One region of the Lysinibacillus sp. FSL K6-4013 genome, then DNA from elsewhere that is predicted to be linked to it. Evidence: riboswitches for the same ligand, from Rfam matches in the RefSeq annotation. Region 1 holds a riboswitch; each other region holds the start of a gene.

Region 1 (8,198 bases):
ATTCCAACACCAATACCATGATTTCTATCATTCATAATGCGAGCTAAATGTGAGCCTTCTCCACAACCAGTATCAAGCACCGTTTTTGCTGAGCTTATAAGCTCACCGATTCGGGCTTCTACAGCATCATAAATCCCACTATCAATAACAGCCTTGCGGGATTCAAAAAGGCTCTTACTATATTTAGAAGCAGCGCTATGTGTCAACATGTTGACATAGCCTTGTTTCGCAATATCAAAGGAATGGTTAGAAGCACAAACCAATCTCCCTTGCTCATAGACATGCATTGATTGCTGACAGATCGGACAAGCAAAAAGGGTGATATGTTGATCCATTAATGCTGCCCCGATAGCACGTTTCGATAATGCGCCCATTTCTATGCCTCCTTCTTGTCGTTCGGTGATACAAGAGCATAACGCTCCCATTTACGACTTTTCCATCTAAAGTATACAATAATCGCCCGCACCCATTCATCTGCTGAAATGGCTAGCCATACTCCGACCAAGCCCCAATCCAACACAAATACAAATAAATAGCCAAGCGGCAGACTCATGCAAACCATCGATAGGAAACCAATTTTCACTGGGAATCTAGCATCCCCAGAAGCGCGTAAAGAGTTAATGACAACGATATTCATCGTGCGACCAGTCTCTAGTAATATACTTAGAGCTAACACGGACGCTCCAATTTTAATGACCTCTGGATTATCAGTAAAAACCTGCATGAGGGGCTTACGGAAAATCGTAACGACTGCGACCATAATTATCGTAAAAACAAATGCTGCTCGAACACTTTTCCATAGCTGATGATACGCCTCATCTTGCTCGCCTGCACCCACATGACGACCAATAATAATGGCTGTTCCTGTACCAATGGCTATCGCAAATAAATACGTAAACATCGAAATATTCATAGCATACTGTCGTGCTGCTAGCGTTTCTGCTCCTAAGTAAGTCGCATAATATAAAAAGATGATTTGACAAAATTGATAAAGCACCTGCTCAAACGCAGATGGTAAACCAATGTTTAGTATTTTTCTTACATATTCCTTTGAATACTCAAAATAATATTGTAACTTTACGCGTACTTCCATTACCTGATATAGCAACCAGAAAAATACTAGTACGGCTAGTCCGCGACTAATGACTGAGGAAATAGCCGCTCCTTTCACACCAAGCTCTGGTAAACCTAAATTCCCAAAAATAAGACCGTAGTTTAGCACAACATGTAAGACGTTCATGCCAAGTGAAACGTACATAGTTTGTTTTGTCCAACCATGTACACGAATAATTGCAGCAAGTGCATTAATAATAGCCTGCAGGAAAATAAAACTCCCAATGATGACTAAGTAACTTTGTGCATAGTGGAGTACTTCTCCCTGCAGGTTCATCATTGTCATTAAATGTCTCGCAAAGAAGAAAAATAAAATACTCATTAAAAGCCCAACGACCAAATTCATCGTGACCGCTAACGCCGAGATTTTCGCCGCCTCAAAAAAGCGTCTGGAACCTAAATACTGGGAAACAACAATAGATGCACCATTGCCCACTACTTCCAGTATTAAGATGGCAATATGGATATATTGATTGGCTGCACCTACTCCTGATACAGCATTATCTGATAAAGCACTGAGCATAAAAGTATCGGCTAGTCCCATCAACATAAATAGAAAAACTTCTAAGAAGATCGGCCATGTTAAATGGAATAGACTTAACTTATTTGTCTCTTTAATTGTGTCTGCCAATACTTTCACTTCTCCTATATTTTCTTAAAAATCTATTGTATCTTATCACAAATATTTTGACTGTAAAGAGATTTATAGGAAGACAGCGCTTCCACATAAAAAAACCCCTCTCACATAGGAGTGAAGGGGCACATTTTTAAATTAAGCAATAGGATTGCAATTGCTCTCGTTTTTCAATTGTTAGGCCAAATTCCTGCTCTAAAAACCCAGCCTTTGAACCATAGCGACCATCCATAGCATCCAGTGCTGCTTGTAAATAGTCTTCACGGGCGGACATTAAAGCATAAAATTGCTGTAGTTCTTGCTCATTATACTGATGCTGAATAGCCTGAGCCATTCTTTCTACCATTGGACGTAAATACATATTGGTATCTAAATAGTCCTCCATGATAGTCTCCTCAGGTACATCTAAAGCTAGTAAAATAAGGGCTCCCCCAATACCAGTTCGGTCCTTACCAACTGCGCAATGGTGAACAAGACCTAGATTATCAGGATTTTGAATCGTTTGCATTAACTCTTTAAATGAAGGATTGTTAAAAGGCATTTGTGCATAAAAATCCCGGAACATATCAGGGCTTACCTCTTTATAGAAATCTCTACCACCAGCATTGGTCGGCATTTCAAAAGCATGCTTACCCTTCGCTGGGATTTGAATATATTGAGCATTCGAGAACACTGGGTTAGGATTATGATATGCCTCATTGTTATCGCGATAATCAAAAATAGTTTTAATCCCTAGCGTTTCAAATAGTTCTTTATCCGCCAGTGTCATTTTCCCAAGGGCCGCTGAGCGGTAAAATAAACCGTTCTTTACCCTACGGCCATCCCTTGTCTTATATCCACCCATGTCTCGGAAATTATAGACTGCCTCAAATGGAATCACCTTTGTCTCTAATTGTTCCAATCACTACACCTCCTAAAATTATCGAGCATACTTACTTTTATTCTAAAGAACAAACTACATTAATTCCAATTTTCACGCTAGGTAATAATTAAAACACAAAAAATACTAGCTGAAAGGCTAACAGCTAGCATGGAATAATATTTTATTTAAATAACTCTGGATATACAGCTTTCGCTACTAATTCTACAGCTTCACCAATACGTGGACCAGGTCGATTAGAGATATCTGTATCAAGAGACAACACCGCTTTGTTTTGAATAGCTGTCACTGTATTCCAACCATCTCGTCCAAGAATTTCCCCTATAGGATCTTCTGTATAGTTTACTGTCGTTAAAATAACATCTGGATTTTTCGCAATAACATCTTCCTCATTCACTTTTGCCCAGCTATTCAGGTCAGAAAAAACATTATTAACATTAGCTGCATCCAATATTTCTTGTTGGAAAGTACTAGAGCCTGCTGTATAAATGTCTGGCTTAGGGCTAACCTCTAAATAAACATTTTTTGGCGTTTTTACGTCCTTCACCTTCGTTTGGACTTCAGCAATTTTCGCTTTAATCTCTTCGTTTAATTTATTTCCTTTATCAGGAACATCCATCACAGCAGCAATTTGTTCGATATCTCCATAAACATCGTCGAAAGTAGTCGCAGATTGAATAACAAACACTTTAATTCCTGCGTCCTCAAGCGGCTTTAGTGCATCCTTATCACCGATTGTATAAGCAATGACAACATCTGGCTTTAACGCTATAATTCTTTCACTATTAAAGTTCGTAGTATCAGAGACACGTTCAATTTTTTGTGCTTCCTCTGGGTAAGTATCGTACTCAGTTGCTCCTACAATTTTATTGCCAACACCTAAAGCAAACAAAATTTCAGTATTACTTGGTTGTAAAGATACAACTGTTTTTGGTACTTCATTAAACTCTATTTCCACTCCACGGTCATCTGTCACTTTATAGCTTGTTTTCTCTGCTTGTTGTGTATCTTGCGAAGCATCTTTATTTTTTGTATCTTCAGCAGTGCCACAGCCTGCTAATACCAGTGCAAGTAAGAGCACTGATAGCCATTGGAAATTAAATACTTTTTTCATTGTTATTCTCCTTTTTCTTTTTCATTGGGTAGGATTTACTAATAAACGGTATTTCCGCTATTCCAGCTTGCTGATTCATAAACACAGCCATAACAAAACATACATTAGCTAATAAGCCAAGGTAATCGAAAAGAATAGCAGGAACCTCTCGTTCTTCTGATACTTTGTGTAAGATACGATATGATTTTTTCGCTTCACTGCGGCAAAGATGTAGAGCAGCAGCGGCCTCTGTTCCTTGTGGTAAAACAAAACTTTGAATCTCTTCCTTCACATGGCGAACGTAAAAATCATACCGCTCACTTAACCAAGATAAATCCTCTTCAGTTACTGCTAATTTCCCACGAACTGAGCCATTTACATGATAAGCCATAGGTAAAATAAGCAATAAATCCTCAGCAACAACTTGAACATCCTCTTTTTTTACTGCAGCTAATGCAACTCCTAAATGTGTTGTAAGGCTATCTGTTCGAATTTCAAAATCTACCGTTGAAGCTTTCTCACGCATAAATGGATAACAAGAATAACGGGCATCTTTTTTCACTTGCTTCCCCCCTACTTTCTATAATGAAAAATTCTTACTTGAAAGGCATAAAAAAATCGCTCCTTTTGCAAAGGAACGACAAAAATAACATAATAAGTACCATCAAACTGGACATAGCCTATGTATTTGCCGTATATCCTCCTAGCTTCCGAGAAGTTTTTATACGTTCAAATAAAGGTCGGTCTCCTGGCTTGTACAGTTCATCACATGAAACAAATGAGTTATAAAGGACCTTCCCATCTTCTTTGAGACAGTGGTAAATCTTTATATTGGCTGTACTTACAGTTGCGGAAACAGCTCCGGTTTTTCACCGAATTCCCGATTATGCTAACTAGCACCTTTATTCTGCAAGAATATTTCATTTGTAAAGCAGTTTATCATATATGCTTCAGAAAAAATAGCTATACTTAGAATGGATAACTTTAAAATTACAGCAATATTGCTACTTTAAGAGAAAAATTAAAACTGTTTAATAAGTTTACTACAATAGTGTTTCAATTGCTTGTTCAATATCAAGCTGTGAATCTGTTGGTTCAAAGCGAGCAACGGTTTTACCATTAGCATCTACTAGAAATTTTGTAAAGTTCCAGCGAATATTACGACCATCTAAAAAGCTTGGAGCAAGTTGAACTATTGCTTCTGCCAGCATTTTCTCCTGCATACTTGCCTTCCCAAACTCTCGGTAATCCACTTCATGCTTTAAATAATTAAAGAGTGGATGTGTTGCCTCTCCATTTACCTGTACAAGCTCAAAAATCGGGAATGTGACTCCATAGTTTACCTTGCATAGATGCTTAGTTTCCTCTCCATTTTCAGGATTTTGATGACCAAATTGATCACAAGGGAATCCAAGAACTACAAAATTCTCTTTTCCATATTTATCATACATTTTCTGTAAGTCTTCAAATTGATATGTAAATCGGCATTGGTTTGCCGTGTTAACAATTAACATTGTTTTTCCACGATATGTTTCCATCGATAAAATTTCACCATTAGGCTTTCGTACTAGATAATTATAAATGCTCATGCCATAACCTCTTTTTTTCATTCATTATAGTTGACTATTCTACAGTTCATCAAAGAATTTGCACAAAAAAACACCATCTCGCTACTTTGAACGGATGGCTGACTTATACTTCTTTTTATATTTAGCATCTTGTTCCTCATTAATTAAACGATGGGCAATGTCTAATAATTTCGAGTCATTCGTTTGATCATATAGCTTTTTAAATGACATAATAATATCCTGGCGAATAAGAGATGGCTGTTTTTCATCTATACATGTTTGAAATCTTTTAGCTAGATACGACACAACCAAATCTCTTTGTACCTGACCCGCTTGTCCAATTTTCCAAATTGCTTGTAATGCATGCCTCGCTGTAGCATATTGATCATCGTAAGTCACAGCCCAAATCTTTAAAAAATCCTCCAAGACCCTTTCTTCTGGATCACTTTTTGCAGCTAAAGCACATAAAATTTGTGCAGCACGTGCACGAGAATAACCATTATTGTATGTAAGTGCTTTTATTAGCTGTTCCCAAACTGCATATGTCCAATCTACAGGTTCCTGCATAATTTTCATTAATTCCTCGTAAGATTCATATTGAATATCGCGATCATGCTCTGTTAGATTACTAAAAAGTTGCAAAATCTCTTTTTCCATAATTTATCCCTACCTTTATTGTTTCAGAACGTAATAAAACTTGATTTATGGTACACTTAACTTAATTTTTTTCGCAAAGAAGGTGAGTTTATGAATAAATTTCATGCTAGGAAATTGATTTTTCGGTTGATTGTGATTTTATCACTACTTATAGCTGCCTATTTTGTTATCCCCGTATCCATGCCTTTAATACTTGCTGGGATTAGTGCATTTTTCTTAGAACCGATTGTCATGTTCTTTAAACGGAAATGGAAAATGTCACGGAAAATAGCAGTTGCTTTTATTTACATAGTGAGTGTTATTGTTATATCTATTATTTGTTATCTTTCTATTACACAAATAATGACACAAATAATTTTACTATCTAAGCAAGCTCCCTATTATATTTCTAAGCTATCAGATATGTGGCTTCATATGCAAGAAAATATTTCTAAATACACAGAAGACTTTCCACCTGAAGTAAGTGCTTCGCTTCAAAAAACCACAATGGATTTCATAAAGAAAGTTGAAGAATCCTTTTTAAGCTTCTTTAATTATAGCAAAGTTTCTGCCTTCTTTTCAGAGATACCCAGCCTATTTATCAGTCTTCTCGTTTATATGATTGCGCTATTTCTATTTATGCTTGATTTGCCTAAGTTAAAGCAAATCACTTATAAATATTTAAAGCCCAATACAGCAAAGAAAATAAAAATTATTTTAAATCGCCTAAAAGATGCTACATTTGGCTATATGAAGGCTCACTTATTTGTAAGCTTTATTATTGGAGGCGTCACACTCATTGGACTGCTGTTAATCCAACCGAAATACGCAGTAACAATGACGATTATTATCTGGTTAATAGATATTGTACCATTCCTAGGCTCTATCATTATTCTAGCGCCCTGGGGACTCTACCACCTGTTAATGGGAAACACCTCTATAGCTGTAAAATTATTCATCTTAGCTGCTATTTTACTTATTATTCGTCGAGTAGTCGAGCCTAAATTAATGGGAGACCATATCGGTTTATCTACTTTGCCAACATTAATTTCCATGTTCATAGGTCTACAGTTATTTGGTATTATCGGTTTACTTGTCGGCCCATTCGTTATTATTTTCTTTATTGCCTTGAAAGAGACAGGTGTCATCAAAGTAAATTTTAAAATTTGATATTAATCTAGCTTACTAGAAAAATCTCTCTTCCAGGATAGAAGTAGCAGTCTTGTTTCTTTTGAAAGAAAAGCAAAATAAAAAGGTCATCTTTGTATATTTTTCTCTACAAAGATGACCTTTTTCTTATGTCAACCGTCTATATAATAGTGAGGCCTATTGAATACGTCCGAAGCCTACTAAGTATTGATTCCACCAATCAAGTGATTCAATTACGACACCATTGTTTTGAGCATCGATCATTGTGTTGTTACCTAAATAAATACCTACGTGTGCTACCCCTGAACCATAGCTGAAGAATACTAAATCCCCAACACGTGCTTCACCTGCTGAAATGCGTTGTGTTGCTAGATATTGCTGTGATGCTGTACGAGGTAAAGAAACACCCGCTTGCTTATATGACCATTGTACAAGACCTGAACAGTCAAAACCTGTTGATGGGTTGCTACCACCCCAAACATAAGGACGTCCTAGGAATTGTTTAGCCGTTGAAATGGCATCTCCTGAAGAAACAGTACCAGCTCCTGACCCAACAATAATTTTTTGTGGTTCGCCTCCACCATTATTTTGAGTTGCTTGTATAACTGGTGTAGCTGCTTGAAGTGCACGTAAACGAGCTGCCTCTTCTTCAGCTGCTTTACGCTCTGCCTCTAAACGTTCTTCTTCTTGTTTCGTTGCAATTTCAGCTTTTAGTGCAAGTGATTTCGCTTCGTTCTCAGCTTTCTTCACTTCCATTTCGCTTTCTTTTTGCTGAAGCTCTTGGAATTGTTTTTGAAGTTCCTTTTGCTTTTCATCTAATGTAGCTTTTTGTTGCTCTAAGCTTGCTTTATCTGCTTCCTGTTGATCCACTAATTCTTGGTCTGCATCCATTAATGTTTTTACCGCTACGACACGATCCATTAAATCTGCAAAGCTTTTTGCCTCAAGAACTACGTTTAAATAAACACCTACAGTGTTGTCTTGCGCTTGATATGCAGCCATACGTTCACTTAAAATTTTTGAACGTTGCTCGATGCGTTTTTGTGTTTCAGCAATACTAGCATCCACTTCTTTAATATCAGCTTGTACTTGTTTAAATACCTTTACTTTTTCGTCGATCTCTTG
Region 2 (8,198 bases), 1.9 Mb from region 1:
GAATAGGAGTGAACAAGATGACATCTCATTCAATTTTATTTTATGAAAATCAGTTAAAGCAGCAAATAATGAACAACCTTTCTAGTGAGCACATGATTTCCCTACAAGTTTATATCAAAATATTAATACAAGAAAATCCTGATGATTACAAAAATATTAATTATGCCTATTTAAATATAAAACGTGAGTTAGTCGGGGCAATAGAATGCTGATAGATGAAAAAATTTTAGAGGATAGCATTGATATTGATCAAGATACTCTATTTAGCAATTTGGATCATTTTGAGATCCAGAGATGCTTTGTATTAGAATATTTAGAGATGCTGTTAAAGTGGAATAAACAAACACACGCTATTTCTGAAGAGAAACTTCAAAAGCTTTGGATGAAACTGATAAGAAAATATAAATTTTCTCTTGATGAATGGGAAAGAAATGCTGGAAATACGAATATTCACTCGTATCTTGTGAAAGAACAAGGGCATGGTCTACAAAAATTAATTCGTTTTTACAGGGACCGTCATGGAGTGAAATGGTTAGAAAATGCCTTTGATTATGGCATGACATTGCTAATGAAAGGTGGAGAAATGCCAGCATTAGAAATGTTTTTCCTCACAAATTTAATATGTTACAATTGGCAACTAGACTACTTAGAGGATAAAGAAGTGCAATATTACTTTTCACATTCAGTAAATGGGAAAGTGAAAGAGGTCTATGATCGTTTTAGGGCTTACGATAGAGAACAGAATCTATTAACTGCAACTAAATTATATAAGCTTTTATCCAAATATAATCCTCAATTTCATACAAATTCTGCTGCAACGCCGGAATTTTATAAGGAATTGGCCCTGTTTATTGAAAAGCACTAATAGATGTTCCTAGTGTCAAACAGTCTATTTTTCTTCAGAATATAGACTGTTTCCATAGCTATTCAAGATTATTTTAGGCATTCTATAAATGAATAGATTTACTGTAGATAGATTTTAATAGAAAATCTCGTACATCGTTTAAAATATATATTTTGTTTAGGTATAAGTAATTAGTGATAATCTATTTCGAACTACATAATAAAAAATACTGAATAATCCAAAAATAAAGAAGTTTAGAATCTAGATTTACTTTTCATTTGAAGGATGGTAAACTTAAAACTATTGAACAACAACTATATATTGTGTTCGTTTTACAAAGGTACTACTACATGTAGTTTAAAAGGGAAGTTCGGTACAATTCCGACGCTGTCCCCGCAACTGTGAAGCTGACGATGATTGCAACCACTGTGCATTCGCATGGGAAGGGAATCAGAGAATGAAGCAAAGCCAGGAGACCTGCCTTTCTAAAACAAATTAATCATTTCTTCGGGGATTAAGAGATGGGAACGTCAGTATTTTTGGTATGTTAACGTTTCCATTTAGCCTATCTCTCTAGAGGAGATAGGCTTTTTTATTTTATGAAAAGAGGGATTTCTATGAAACTTTATACGAAAACAATTTGTCCAAAATGCCTATGGGTAAAATCTGAACTACAACGTGCAGGACTTGAAGCTGAAATTGTTAACATTGATCACGATGAACAAGCAAAGCAAACGATTATTAATGCAGGGTTTTTAAGTGTGCCTGTTTTAGAGATGAATGGAACTTTTATAGGAGATGTTCAGGAAATTGTTTCTCAAATTGAGTTGATTGCCCTATGATCGTATTCGCTAGTCGTACTGGCAATGTGCGCAATGTTGTATCCAAATTAAAGGCAGAATGTATCGAGCTCTCCGAGGAATTGCGATTGAACAAGCCCTATCTTTTAATTACCTACACAGATGGTTTAGGTGACATTCCAGCAAAGGTACAACGTTTTTTAGAAAAAAACAGGGATTTTTGTAAAGGAGTAGTTGCCAGTGGTAATAGTAACTTCGGTCATCATGTATTTGGCGCTGCTGGTGAGAAAATCGCTGCTACGTATCATGTACCCCTAGTAAGGAAATTAGATTTACAAGGTAATCAAACAGATTACGAAGCAATACAAACGTTTTATGAAACGAGGGTAATGGGATGAAAACCTATTTAAAGCTTAATAACGACGTACTGAATCGTTATAGTACAACTGGATTACTTGAGTTAGAAAAGGACCGCGAAGCTACGCGCCGCTACTTTTTAGAGTATGTTAACGTACGTTTGCGTTATTTTATAGATATTGAGGAAAAAATCCGCTATTTAGTTGATGAGGGCTACTATGAGAAAGCATTTATCGACATGTACGAGATGGAATTTATTAAGAAGTTGTACAAAAAAGCCTATGATTATAATTTCCGCTTTCCATCCTTTATGAGCGCAAGTAAATTTTATGATAGCTATGCTATGAAAAGTCGTGATGGGGAAGAGATCTTAGAAAAGTATGAGGATCGTATAGTCATTATCGCTTTGTATTTGGCTCAAGGAAACACAGCTCTAGCAGAACGCTCTGTCGAAGCGATGATGGAAGCTTATCAGCCTGCAACACCAACTGCTTTAAATAGTGGCAAGAAAGCACGTGGTGAATTAGTTAGCTGCTTTAAATTATCAATGGATGACTCCATGAATAGTATTGCCGAAAATATTGGCTATTGTTTAGAGCTATCACGTCTTGGTGGTGGGGTTGGGGTCAACTTAACAGATTTACGCCCTTTAGGTGATCCAATTAAAGAGATATTAAATCGTGCAAGTGGTGTCATCCCAGTAGCAAAACTGTTAGAAAATTCTTTCAGTTATTCGAATCAGCTAGGGCAACGAAATGGCTCTGGTGTTGTCTATCTAAATATTTTCCATGCAGACATAGAAAATTTCATTTCATCAAAAAAACCAAATGCTGATGATAAAATTCGTCTTGCTACACTTTCAACAGGAATTATTATACCTAGTATTTTCTTCGAACTGATGAAACGTGATAAGGATATTGTTTTGTTTAGCCCATACGATATTTTTAAAGAATATGGCAAACGTATGTCTGAGATTTCCATTTCAGACATGTACTACGAGCTACTTGATAACCCTAAAATTCGTAAAATTAAACGTTTAAATGCACGTAAGCTTTACACAGAGGTGAAAAAAGCACAATTTGAATCAGGCTATCCGTTTGAAATCTTTGATGATAATGTCAATAAGGTACATCCTTTAAAAAATATTGGACGTGTCAAAATGTCCAATTTATGTACAGAAATCTTGCAGGTGCAAGAGACAAGTATCATTACGGACCAGGATCAACCAAACGACTATGGATTAGATGTATCGTGTAACTTAGGTTCCATCGATATCCATGCAGCAAGTAAAGTGAAGGATTTCGGCGCATTAGTCGATACAGCGATGCACCTATTAACAAATGTATCGCAAATGACACATATTAAAAATGTACCGTCTGTTGCAAAAGCCAACCAATTAATGCATTCTGTAGGGCTTGGCTGTATGAACCTCCATGGGCATCTCGTGACGGAGGGCATCCTGTACGGCTCAAAAGATTCGATTGATTTCATGGATCACTTTATGGAAGCGATGAACTATTATTCTTTGAAATCTTCGATGGAAATGGCGAAAGAAAAAGCTGCAACCTTCTACCGATTTGAGGACAGTGATTATGCATCAGGTAGCTATTTTGACCAATATATCAATAAAATTGACGAAGAACTATCACCTGTTGTATTGAAGGCGCTTGGCAATATACCAATCATTACGAACAAGATGTGGGAAACGTTAAAGCAGGATGTAATGCAATACGGTCTATTCCATTCCTATCGTTTGGCTATTGCCCCAACTGGTAGTATTTCATATATTCGTAGCTGTACGGCTTCAATCGCACCATGTACAGAGCGCGTAGAGGTTCGTGATTACGCCGATAGTAGAACCATTTATCCAATGCCTCATTTAACAAATGACAATAGTCATTTATATGTGGAGGCGTATGATGTGAATCCTTATGATTTAATTGATTTATATGCAGCTTCTCAAAAGCACGTTGACCAAGGTATTTCCATGACGCTTTATGTAACGGACAATTGGACAACCGAACAATTGGCTAAAGTATACATTTATGCGTGGATCAAGGGCATTAAGTCTGTTTACTATGTTCGTCAACGATTACAAAGCTTAGAGGAGTGTGTAGCATGTCAAATATAATTTATGAGGCAGTCAATTGGAATAAGGCAACAAGTGAGCTTGCCCAAATATTTTGGGACCAGCAATGGAAGCAAATTTGGTTTCCAGAAGAAATTGCGGTCAGTAAAGATATTAAACAATGGAAAAGCTTTGAGCATCAGGACACATATAAAAAAGTATTTGCAGGATTAACCTTACTGGATACTGTACAAACAAATATCGGAATGAATCGTGTTGCCGCTTATACAGACGATTTACAGGAAAAGGCTGTCCTAACCGTTTTTGATGCATTCGAGGCGATACATGCCAAGTCCTATTCTTATATTTTCACAACGCTTTGTACAAACGAAGAAATCGACGAGCTATTTGAGTGGGTCAAGAAAAATGAATTTCTACAGTATAAGGCCAATAAAATAGCAGACATTTATAATAGTATTGAAGAAGGCAATCCAGAGAGCTTATGGAAAGCGATGTTCTCATCCGTTATGCTTGAATCTTTCCTGTTTTATTCTGGCTTTTTCTATCCACTCTACTTAGGAGGACAAGGCTTCCTACGAAATAGTGCAGAAATTATTTCACTCATCTTGCGCGATGAATCTATCCATGGGGTAGCAGTTGGATTTTTTGCTCAAAATCTATTCAAGCAATTTTCAAAGGAAAAGCAAGAAGAGCTACATTTATGGGGCTATGAGCTATTATTAGATTTATATCAAAATGAAATGAAGTATACAGATGATATTTATGCGGAAACAGGATTATCACCTGAAGTGCGCGCATATGTACGTTATAATGCAAATAAAGCTTTAATGAATGTCGGCTTTGAAGCCATGTTCCCAGAAGAGGAAGTCAATCCAATTGTGATGAATGGGATTCGTAATGAAGGCTCCACATATGATTTCTTTTCACAAAAGGGTGCTACCTATGCCAAGGCAAAAGTTGCGCCGATCACAGATGACACATTCAATTTTAATCGTTAAGGATGAAGAACAATGAATCTAGAAGTAAAAATTAAAAAAGTTCACGCTGAAGCCATGCTACCGATACAAGCCAACCCTGGTGATGCAGGCATGGATCTCTATTCCATAGAAGCAGTAGAAATCCCAGCAGGCGTAGCCAAACTCATTAAGACAGGTATACAGATTGAATTACCTAAGGGAACGGAAGCCCAAATTCGACCAAGAAGTGGATTAGCATTAAAGCATAGTGTAACTGTACTGAATAGCCCAGGCACTATAGATGAAGGCTATAGAGGAGAAATCGGTGTTATTTTAATCAACCATGGTCAAGAACCATTTATTGTAGAAAAATCAATGCGCATTGCTCAAATGGTTATTCAATTTGTTCCTTCTATTCAATTAGTGGAAGTAGATGAATTATCTCAAACGGTCCGTGGAGAATCTGGATTTGGTGCAAGTGGTACGAAATAGCGTACCTATATATAAACCTCATAAAGTTTACTTAAAAATCCTGCTTAAAATGCAGGATTTTTTTGTTACCGTTGCTAATAGCAGAAGGAAATAATAGGGTTCATATGGAATGAAGTAATGATAGCGAAGTAAAGGAGCTAATAATCATGAAAAAAATATGTTCAGGTATTTTCCTTATGTTGATTGTCATTCTTACATCGATCACAACTGCTGCAGCAGCTAGTAGTCAACTAAAAGTGGACGGTATGACAGTACAAACGGATGTGAAGCCCGAAATAAAAAACAATCGAACAATGGTACCTTTACGCGTGATTAGTGAAAATTTAGGGGCTAAGGTGCATTGGTCGGATGGGCAAGTGATACTGACCCAAAGTGAGATGAAAGTCAGTTTAAAGTTAAACAGTAGTAAAGCCACAGTAAATGGAAAAACGGTATTATTGGATGCAAAGCCATACTTAAAGAATGGACGCACCATTGTACCATTACGTTTTCTAGCAGAAATCTTTGGCTGTAAAGTTCATTACGATCATTTAACGATCTCAATCGATACAGAGCCATTGATGATTAAGGGTGTGGAAGTGAAAGCATTACTTCATGAATACCACATGACAATGGGGGGAGTAGTCGAGCAAATCAATGGCAATGCCTATATGGAAGAAATGCACCGTATATTTACTAAAAATATGGGCAAGAAGATAAAACAGCCTAACGACTACACATGGTCTGTGCATAGCACCGTAATTGGGGGCTATTATAAAATGGGCCAATATGATTTCTTGAACAAGGAAGGTAGTAGCATAGCACGTTATGATCTCTATTCGTTGGTGCAATCTTCAGATAAACCTTTGACTGGACAGCCAGACGTGTTGATTTATGACGCCACTGTTGACCAATGGTATGAGTTTAACAAAACTGCCAGTGACTCTATTTATTCGTTAATGGAAACTGCCACGAGAAATGGCTTTGTGACAGTTATTAGTAATACAGTTCCTTGATTATGAATCCATTAAAAACGCAATAGAAGAGCACATCTATGAATAAGATGTGCTCTTCTTATTAAAAATGCTAATCATTTTTATTTAGAAAAGTACTAGGCATGACTACAAGGACTACTGTTCCACGAGCACAAAGCGTATCCTGCGCGTAAACTTCAGTTTCTACTTTCCATTTCTTCGGATGAATTTCTTCAACAGTGCCAATTGCCTTTAAGGGAACATCTTGGGGTGTTGGCTTGAGGAAATCTACATTAAGGTTAGCCGTTACAAATCGAGGTGGCTCCACTCCATCACCAATTTCATGTCCATTTTTACGATGCAAGGCAAGCGCTGCCGACCCTGTTCCATGGCAATCAATTAATGAAGCAATTAAACCACCATAGATAAATCCTGGAATACCCATATATTTTGATTCAGGTGTATAGATTGTGATCGTCTTTTCACCATGCCACCCCGTGCGAAGATGATGACCATCATCATTCAAACGGCCACACCCATAACACCAAGCGTTATCATCTGGATAAATATCTTGAATTGCTTTTTCTACTTTTAATTCTTCCATTCTTCTCTCCCCAATACTCTAGTATTATTTGTTTCTAATCGAACGTTAATCATTTAAGTATAATTAATCATTTCCATTCCATCAATAAAAATCTAAATATTCCATCTATTTAAACTATGTAAAAAAGCACGACCATAAAGTTGGACAAGTTTTATTAATGACAGATGGGGAGGGCTGGTATCAGGAAGAAGGAAAAGCTGCATAGCTTGTAAAACGCTGGCATGGTGCAACAAAGGAAAGATGGTATACTAAGGTCGTTACGTTTTTCTTTTACCGTGCTGAAGAAGGAATAAAGGAGTCAAAAGGTATATCATTAGAAAATATAATCGATTGTATTTGCAAGGAAGCAACTAATAAAGACAGTAAAAAATTAGAAGAATTACTAGAGCAATTGTATGATTATGAAAGTGCTAAAATACTCGATATTTACCCTTATCAGATAAAAAGTAATAAAAAATATAGTCAAGTAGAAGTATTCTTCGATAAATTGGAGATGGTCGATTTCCAAGAAAAAACGCAGGATTATCATTCTTATCAGAAAAGCCTAGAAAAATTCGAGAGATTTTTTGAATTGATGTGGTTAAAATCATCTGAATTTTATGCATTTTATTACATACCAGATCCTTTATATAAGGATCAATTGTATTATAAAGTCTACGAGAATGAGTGGAATAAAATTATCCCTAAAGATCTTACAGAAGGCATTTTATTAAACATTGATGAGTACACAATATTAATTTCACTAATAAAATTAGCTGTTTCGGACCATCTCCATCTACATATCATTTTACCTGAGGAGAATATGGTATTTAGTGGGAATGGATTAGCCTTTTTAATCTATAGCCAGCGTAATCTTGAGCTATTTGAAAAGATAGCTAATACGGAGGGGCTCTATATCCGTTGAAAAAGTGATAGAACATTTCCAGCAACATGGAGCCAGATAAATATGAAACATACCCTAAAAAATAGCAACAATCTATGTTGCGTACAGATCGTTGCTACTATTATTTAAAAATCATTTATTTTGCTCTCGATAATTAATGGCCTCTTTAAATTCATCGGTAGCTAGGATGTTGTAAAACATATTTCTACTGTTTACGTTT
Region 3 (8,198 bases), 1.1 Mb from region 1:
ACTGTACCATCAAAAATCCATAGAAAAACATAACGTGGATTAAACCACTCTTTGGATCCTTTAATAGCTTATTTTGACCAAATACATTGACCATAATATAACGAAGTCGTTCTTTAACACTTTCATCAAACTCAACCTTTTTCCCCAATTGCACATACTTATAGCGTGTTTTCAACAGGTAGAAGAACAATCCTACTGCATAAAGCACAACCACGACTGTTAAGACAATGTTAGCAATTAATAATGGACTCATGGTTGGTCCCCCCTTTAGTTTGTCGTAATTTTCTCTCTTTGTGACGAATTTGCTAGTTCATACAGAAATGTACTTCACTTTATCATTATATTCCTATTCTAATAAATGAGTGAGCATTCAGTCAACATAAAACGGAAATATTTCTGATAATTTTATATTCTTACATTTTACAAGAAAAAAAGCCACCCTGAATTTTTCCAAGGTAGCATTTTTTTACTTTCCTTATCAATTTATACTTACTGAATATCATAGATTCAGTACACGCCTGAACATTTGCTAAAAAAGCAAACAAGCCTCTATCCCTCATAGGGGAAAGGAGGCTTTATTATCTGACCTTTTAATATGACTACAAAAACATTTACTAAATCAAACTTTTATTTTTTAAAAACATTTCCGCTGCGAATATATTCAACATCCGCTACGTTTAAGCGCGCATTTACAACACGTGCAGCTGCAAATAAATAATCTGATAATCGATTTAAATATTTTTGTACAACCTTTGGCACATCTTCAACTTCTTTCATAAGCGTCACCATTTCACGCTCTGCTCGACGTGCAACCGTGCGGGCAATGTGTAAAGTTGCCGCTGCTGGTGCGCCTCCTGGTAAAATAAAACGTTGTAAAGGTGGCGCTTCGTCTGATAAAGCATCTATACGAGCTTCTAGTACTTCAATCGGTTGCTCTGTTAATTTATAATGGCGTTCTTTCATCACATTAGCAAGGTCTCCACCAGCATCGAACAGCTCATGCTGAATTGTTTCTAGGTCTGTTAAAATATCTTTGAAAAGCGCTTGATCTAATTCACTTACTGCTTTCCCAATAAAGGAGTTTAATTCATCAATTGCTCCATATGTTTCCACACGTAAACTATCTTTATCAACACGTCCTCCAATAAGACTTGTTTTCCCCGTATCGCCTGTTTTCGTGTAAAGCTTCATTTCTCTCATCTCCTAAAACTGGTTTTTATAATTCCTAATCGCCTGAACTGTTGTTTCATAGACACCCTTTGCAATCATTTTACCAACTTCCGTAATTGGGCCACCATACAGCATTTCTTCCCCTTTTTGAGTTGCAGCAATTAACAGACTATCTGTAGCAGTACCTGTTGCAATGGTTCCACTGCGCTCATCACGAATATTTTCTGATTGCAACGCCTTTGTTTTTGCCTCAGTTGCTGTCATTAATGCCTGAAAAAATGCCTCTTCCGATAAACAACCATTAATGATAACCCATGTATTAATAGTACCAATATATGGCTCATCTTGTCTTTCATGCACCCGAGATACATCAACTGCATTGCCTACGCCAGCTGTTACAGCTACGATTAAACTGCCAAAAGGAGCTGAAAATTCATTAATGGCCACTAGAGCTGTTGGTACTGCTGTTAGCATAACAACAGTATTTGTAGGTGAAAAATTTTCCCTTTTTAAAAAATCACTAACTTCGCTTTTTACATCGCTGATAACATAATCACCAGGAACTGAGCGATTTAATAAGCAATTATGCCAGCCAATACCTGGGTTATGAACTGCAGAGGATACGGTCTTCAAAGGAAGCTCTGCTTGAAGTTTGATATATTGCTCGGTTATCGTAAAGTGCTCTTTTGTAATGACAGCTCGCTGCTGGTAGTTAATAGCTGCGGGCATCATGGTAATTTGTGGTTTTGGTATTTCAGGATGTGCATACGTAGTCACCCGTGCTTGGTAAACATCTTCAATTTGAGAGGCAATTAATACTTCATGGGGTACCCCCATTGCTCTCACTTGCCCACTCTCCATAAGTAACAATTCATCACAATAAAGCGACGCTAGATTCATATCATGTAGTACCATAACAACCGTTAAACCACATTCCAAAGCTTCCTTCCGAACCATATCTAAAATTTGACGTTGGTGTGCAATATCTAAATGATTAGTTGGTTCATCCAGTAATAGGATTTCTGCAGCTTGAGCTAAGGCCTGTGCTACAAATACCCTTTGTTGTTCACCGCCAGATAAAAATTCCATCGGTGTATGCTCATATCGCTTTACACCTGTTTGAAGCATAGCATGTTGAACAGCCTGCTCATCTTGTGTAGACCAACTTGAGAAAAAACCTGTTTGATGCGGATAGCGCCCTAGTGAAACTGCCTCTCTCACACTGTTCGAGAAAGCATTTGCATGAAGCTGTGGTAATACAGCCATTTTTTTCGCCAAAGCACGAGCATTATAAGAAAGAATATTTTGTCCATCAATCGAAATGGTTCCAGCAGTAGCAGGTAAAATACCACTCATTACTTTTAATAATGTAGATTTCCCGCTACCATTCGGCCCTAGAATGCCAAGAATTTTCCCTTTTTCAACGGTAAAACTAATGTCCTTGACGATTGGTATATCTTCATAGCCACCTGATAGATGTTCAACAACAATCATGCCCGTACCCCCTTGCTTCTTCGCTGCTTATAAAAAATATAGGAGAAAACAGGTGCTCCAATAAATGCCGTAATTACACCAATTGGTAGCTCTCTTGGCACAATGATTGTTCGTGCTACTAAGTCGCAAATAATAAGTAATGTTGCACCATTAAAAAAAGATAATGGCAATAAGTGGCGATGATCAGAACCCCAAATCATCCTTGTCATATGCGGCACCACTAATCCTACAAAGCCAATTGTGCCAGAAACCGCTACAGCCGCTCCAGTTAACATGGAGCCACCTGCTAATATCAAATATTTACTGCGCTTTACATTAACACCTAAATGTTTTGCTCGCTCTTCACCATACAACAAAACATTTAGTTCTCGTCTTTGCGTCCATAGCATAATTGAACCTACAATCACAAATGGAATGATCATTTGGACATATGGCCAACCACGCATCGAAACAGAACCAAGTAGCCAGCCTATTACCTGACGTAATTCTTCACCAGATAAGGCAATCATTAATGAAATAAGGGAACCTAAAAATGAACTAAAAATAACACCTGTTAATATCAACGTTTCCATTTTCAATGAGCGGTCTACGAGTCTAGCAAAGCTCATAACAACTACCATCGTGATGATAGCACCAATCATACTGAAGGTTGGCAGCGCATACAAACCGACAACAGGTATAGAAATACTAAAAAAGATCGTTAAAACAGCACCAACAGAAGCCCCTGATGAAACCCCTAGTGTATATGGATCTGCTAATGGATTTTTTAATAAACCTTGGAATGCTGCTCCAGCAATAGCTAGAGATGCGCCTACTAGTCCCGCTAATAACACGCGAGGCAAACGAATTTTCCAAAAGATATTGGCGGCTGTTTCATCAACCGCCTTATTCCACAATACTTCTAGTGGAATATGAACTGAGCCTATCGCTACGCCACACCAGATGCTAATAAGAAGAAGCGTACATGTTAGTGTATAGGCTAGTGCTATTTTTTTCACTTAAATACCTCAGGATAGATCGCTTTTGCTAATTCTTCTAGACCTTCTGCTAAACGTGGTCCTTGACGACTTGTTGTGCTTTCATCTACCTGCACAATCGCATTATTTTTTACGGCATTAATCGTATCAAAGCCCGCACGTTTTGGTATCTTCGTCAAAATATCTGGTACATAATGATATGTCACCACGATGACATCTGGGTTTTTCGCGATAATTTGCTCTGCATCAATTTTATACCAATTATCGCCATCTACAGCTACATTCTCTGCATTGAGCATTTCAAGCATTGCATTCATAAATGTGCCATTACCAGCTGTATAAATATCTGGCTCATCCGATGCTTCAACTAACACTTTTTTTGGTTCAACGTCCTTGACTTTAGTCAAAATTCCTTCTACTTTAGCCTTCATATTAGCAACAATTTTTTCTGCCTCTGGTAATTTTCCTGTAGCACGTCCAAGCTGCTCAATTGTCGTATATGTTTCATTAAAGTCTTGTGCATTTTTCACTACAAATACTTTTAAACCTGCCGATTCAAGCTGTGCAATAGCCTCTTCTGACAGAGACATGCTAGATTCGTGAGAAAAAACGATATCTGGTTTTAAGGCAATAATTTTTTCAATATCGTATTCCATGCCGCCAACCTTATCTTTCTCAGCTGCCTCTGGTGGATAATCGTCGTTGTCAGTAACACCAACTATTTCATCATTTAAACCGAGCCCAAAAAGAATTTCAGTGTTACTTGGAATAAGTGAAACAATTTTCTCAGGAGGTGCTTCGAGTGTAATGTCCTTACCAAGGGCATCTGTTATTGTCATTGGGAATGTTGCTTCCTCCACCTGTGCCTTTTCTTGCTGTGTTTGCTGCTCATTAGCTGGCTTGTTATCCTTTGCTTCCTGTCCACAAGCAGCTAGCAAGCCGACTGCTAAAAATGCTGATAATCCTATTTTCCAAAATTTCTTCATGTGAATCCTCCTTGGTTGATCCGTGCGATATTTCTTATTCTAATCAAAATAATACCCCTCATCTTTGAAAGATGAGGGGTCAAAATCGCACCAAAAAAACTGATACAAAATCCACCACCCTATCCTCGTAGGTTGTATGTCGTTATAAAGGCAGGTCTCCTGGCTAGTGCTGCTTGCGATTTTCAAGCCTTCCCGAAATATTCAGTGGCATCATTTGAAAAAACTCACACTTACAGTGGCGGGACCGCATCGGAATTACACCGATTTCCCTTTTCACTTTACTTAAGTAAAGAACCTTTATAATATTCAGTTGATTTCATTATACATGAAAATGAAAGAAGTCGCCTCCATTCAAGACGACTTCCAAGCTATTATACAATTTCAGAAAAGTATTGGACTGTTTTCATTTGAGCACCCATTTCTCTTAATGACCATGTCTGCTCTAAATAAACGTCCGCAAGTTTTTCATATTTCCCACCAAATTTATGTGCCCATTCAACCGCTACAACACTTTCATAAAGATGAGCCATCTTTTTCGCCATATCTTTTGCTTCAAAAGTTTTCGTCGCTTCGTCTAAAGCGCTAAAGAGTTGTAGTTTCGCAGACATATCCTCCAATTTTTCTTTAACGATTTGTACCAATGAGCTGTCAGCTAATTTGTCTAATCGTTCCTTCATCTCATGTACAAACAATTCATGGGCATGGAACTTAACTACCAAACGAATGAGTTCTAAGGCCAAAATATTAGCCGTCCCCTCCCACACCGTCAACACTTGCGCGTCTCTTAATAAGCGTGGCGTTACAAAGTCTTCGATATAGCCATTACCTCCGTGTAATTCAATTGCCTCACTAGCATAATGAACGGCTTGCTCTGCCGTTTCCTTTTTCATAATGGCAATATATAAACGATTCATAATAAGGTCTTGCTGTGTTCCCTGTCCACTCGTCACTTTATCGTATAACTGAATAAGATCAAAAACTGTCGCTACCTCCACGTGCAACTTAGCTGCAAATTTACCTAAAGTATCCTGAATCATAGGGTATTGTGTTAAGGGCTTGCCAAATGCATGTCGATTGGTTACATAATGTTTTGCCTCTAAGAAGCCGCGACGCATAATACCAATTGAAGCGACTGCATTACAAATTCTTGATAGATTTAGTGCTTCTAGCATGTAATAAATCCCTTTATTTTGCTCTCCTACAACATAGGCAAGTGCACCTTCAAATTCTACCTCACCAGAGGGAACAGCCCGAACCCCTAGCTTATCTTTCAGTCGGCGAATACGTAGATGATTCGCTGTTCCATCTTCTTTGCGCCATGGAACTGCAAACAACGTTAAGCCTTTGGAACCTGCTGGCGCATCTTCTAGTCGCGCCAATACCATCGCTACACCACACATGCCTGCATTGGATGCAAAGTATTTTTCACCATATAGGCGATACGCAGTGCCATCCTTTCTAGCCTCCACCACATTTGCACCAACGTCAGAGCCTCCTTGACGTTCTGTTAAAAATGTCGCACCTTCATATAAATCTGTGTCTCCTGTTGCACAAACATGTGGTAAAAAACGCTGCTTTACCTCTTCATCCGCATAATGGTCTAATAGATAGGCAGTAGCCATCGTCAATGTTACGGGACAGTAAAAACCGGGCTCTGCATGTGATAGCATATAACCTTGCGCAAAGCTATAAACATAATTACCCTTGTGACCTAGCTGCGGAATATCCTTGTGTACATAGCCGACAATCCCTGTATTATATGTCTCTTCAATCGTCTTTTTATAGCCATCATTAACCCAAACCTCTGATATCTCTTCACCGTAGGCATCATATCTTTGAAGGCGAGGCTCTCCCTGTCGATCTGTATACTTTGCCCTCGTATCAATATCACCTGCACATAGCTCACCAAAATCTGTTAACTCTCGATGTGCATAGGATAAAAACTCTTTATCTAGCATCATTTCTAATATTTTTTGAAGCGTTTCATCCTCGGTAAAAAAGTTCGTAGTACGCAGTTCTTTTTGTTGTAATACTTTCATGCTAGCTCACCTCTTGCCCCTTCAAAGATTGTTTTAATATTTTGCCTGATGCATTACGTGGTAGCGCTTCTACTTTTTCAAAAATACGTGGTATTTTAAACTTTGCAAGATGTTCTTCTAAATAAGCTTTCAAAGCTTCCTCATCGATGTCTTGTTTAGCAGAATACACCGCCTTTACAGTTTCCCCCCATTGTGGATGTGGTACACCAATTACCGCAGCCTCGAATATCCCTTCAAAGCTCAATAAACAATCTTCAATTTCTTTCGGATAAATATTGACACCACCCGAAATAATGACATCCTTTTTACGATCTACGATCCAAATAAAACCATCTTCATCTTTGCGAGCTAGATCTCCTGTTTTTAACCAACCGTCAATAAAGGCTTCATTAGTAGCTACTTCATCCTTATAGTAGCCAAGCATGTTGCCCTCACCCAGCAAAACAATTTCCCCCACTTCGCCTACATTTACATCTTCTCCACTGTCATTCACAATACGCAACTCTGTACCAAGTGGCGCCCGCTGACCAATACTTCCTGCCTTTGCTTCATGCTCCTTGCCAAATAATAATGAACCACTTGGACCTGCCTCTGTTAATCCATATACACAAGTCAAATTATTTGTGCGGAATGCCTGCTGAATGAATCGAACCTCACTTTGAGATAACGGTGCCCCACCATAGACCCACCATTTCATAGAAGACAAATCTGCCGAATGGAGTCTTGGCAGCTGTGCCGTTAATAAATAAGCAACAGGTGCACCAAAGAAATGTGTTGTTTTCTCCTTTTCAATGGAATCAATGAATAAATCGGGTGTAAAAGTTGGTGTTAATACATTTGTTGAGCCTACCAATACACCCGCCATTAAAAATAAATGTAATGGTGCAGAGTGTGTTAATGGCATCATGAGCAAAATACGGCTCTCAGGTTTTACCTCCATTTCAACAGCAATCATTTGCGCCACTGTTAAAATATTACGGTAGCTAAATAACACACCCTTTGGTTTTCCTGTCGTACCAGATGTATATAAAATCGTGGAAGGATCATCCTCCTGCAACTGACAATCAATCGTTTGTGTACTAGCATTTTGTAGCATTGTTTCATACTGATACCATCCTGCTTTTTCTTGACCTGTTTTAATTTTTATCGGAATACCAGCTAGCTGTTCAACTGCTGCAAAAATAGCCTCATGTACGACAATGGCCTTCGCTTCGGCATGCTGCGCCACGTACTCTACTTCCAGTAATGTAAACTTTGCATTGACTGGCACAACGATCGCTCCGATACGCTGAATAGCAAAGTAGCTAACAACAAACTCTAAAACGTTTGGCATAAAAATTAAAACCTTATCCCCCTGCCTTACTCCCTGCTCTAGTAAAGCATGACTGAAGCATGTCACCTGCTGATCTAAATCTTGATAGGTTACTCTTCTGCCATGACAAATAACGGCTTCATTTTTCGGATATTTACGGGCATTACGTGCTAACAAATTGGAACTATTCATCTTGCATCTCTCCCTTAAAAGTCGCTAA

Evidence for each region. Region 1 has a riboswitch for cobalamin ahead of MHB39_RS21105 (hypothetical protein). Riboswitches for the same ligand answer to the same signal wherever they lie in the genome.
Region 2: it holds a riboswitch for cobalamin, as region 1 does, so the genes downstream of both, MHB39_RS11795 (glutaredoxin) here and MHB39_RS21105 (hypothetical protein) in region 1, are expected to answer to the same signal.
Region 3: it holds a riboswitch for cobalamin, as region 1 does, so the genes downstream of both, MHB39_RS02905 (ABC transporter substrate-binding protein) here and MHB39_RS21105 (hypothetical protein) in region 1, are expected to answer to the same signal.

What each region holds. Positions count from the first base shown of each region.
Region 1 is NZ_CP152031.1:4,261,558-4,269,755, forward strand. It holds gene MHB39_RS21085 (putative RNA methyltransferase) at 1-374, opposite strand, end outside; gene MHB39_RS21090 (MATE family efflux transporter) at 377-1,744, opposite strand; gene MHB39_RS21095 (tyrosine-protein phosphatase) at 1,881-2,648, opposite strand; gene MHB39_RS21100 (cobalamin-binding protein) at 2,791-3,741, opposite strand; gene MHB39_RS21105 (hypothetical protein) at 3,725-4,282, opposite strand; cobalamin riboswitch at 4,441-4,639, opposite strand; gene MHB39_RS21110 (glutathione peroxidase) at 4,764-5,309, opposite strand; gene MHB39_RS21115 (hypothetical protein) at 5,391-5,945, opposite strand; gene ytvI (sporulation integral membrane protein YtvI) at 6,036-7,094, shown strand; gene MHB39_RS21125 (C40 family peptidase) at 7,251-8,198, opposite strand, start outside.
Region 2 is NZ_CP152031.1:2,385,062-2,393,259, forward strand. It holds gene MHB39_RS11785 (hypothetical protein) at 18-212, shown strand; gene MHB39_RS11790 (hypothetical protein) at 206-865, shown strand; cobalamin riboswitch at 1,166-1,344, shown strand; gene MHB39_RS11795 (glutaredoxin) at 1,462-1,686, shown strand; gene nrdI (class Ib ribonucleoside-diphosphate reductase assembly flavoprotein NrdI) at 1,683-2,042, shown strand; gene nrdE (class 1b ribonucleoside-diphosphate reductase subunit alpha) at 2,039-4,132, shown strand; gene nrdF (class 1b ribonucleoside-diphosphate reductase subunit beta) at 4,120-5,088, shown strand; gene dut (dUTP diphosphatase) at 5,101-5,538, shown strand; gene MHB39_RS11820 (stalk domain-containing protein) at 5,685-6,533, shown strand; gene MHB39_RS11825 (PaaI family thioesterase) at 6,604-7,095, opposite strand; gene MHB39_RS11830 (hypothetical protein) at 7,487-7,999, shown strand; gene MHB39_RS11835 (hypothetical protein) at 8,111-8,198, opposite strand, start outside.
Region 3 is NZ_CP152031.1:587,453-595,650, reverse strand. It holds gene MHB39_RS02925 (heterodisulfide reductase-related iron-sulfur binding cluster) at 1-253, opposite strand, end outside; gene MHB39_RS02920 (cob(I)yrinic acid a,c-diamide adenosyltransferase) at 628-1,191, opposite strand; gene MHB39_RS02915 (adenosylcobinamide amidohydrolase) at 1,204-2,664, opposite strand; gene MHB39_RS02910 (iron ABC transporter permease) at 2,661-3,662, opposite strand; gene MHB39_RS02905 (ABC transporter substrate-binding protein) at 3,659-4,627, opposite strand; cobalamin riboswitch at 4,759-4,941, opposite strand; gene MHB39_RS02900 (acyl-CoA dehydrogenase family protein) at 4,999-6,666, opposite strand; gene MHB39_RS02895 (long-chain-fatty-acid--CoA ligase) at 6,668-8,170, opposite strand; gene MHB39_RS02890 (MerR family DNA-binding transcriptional regulator) at 8,163-8,198, opposite strand, start outside.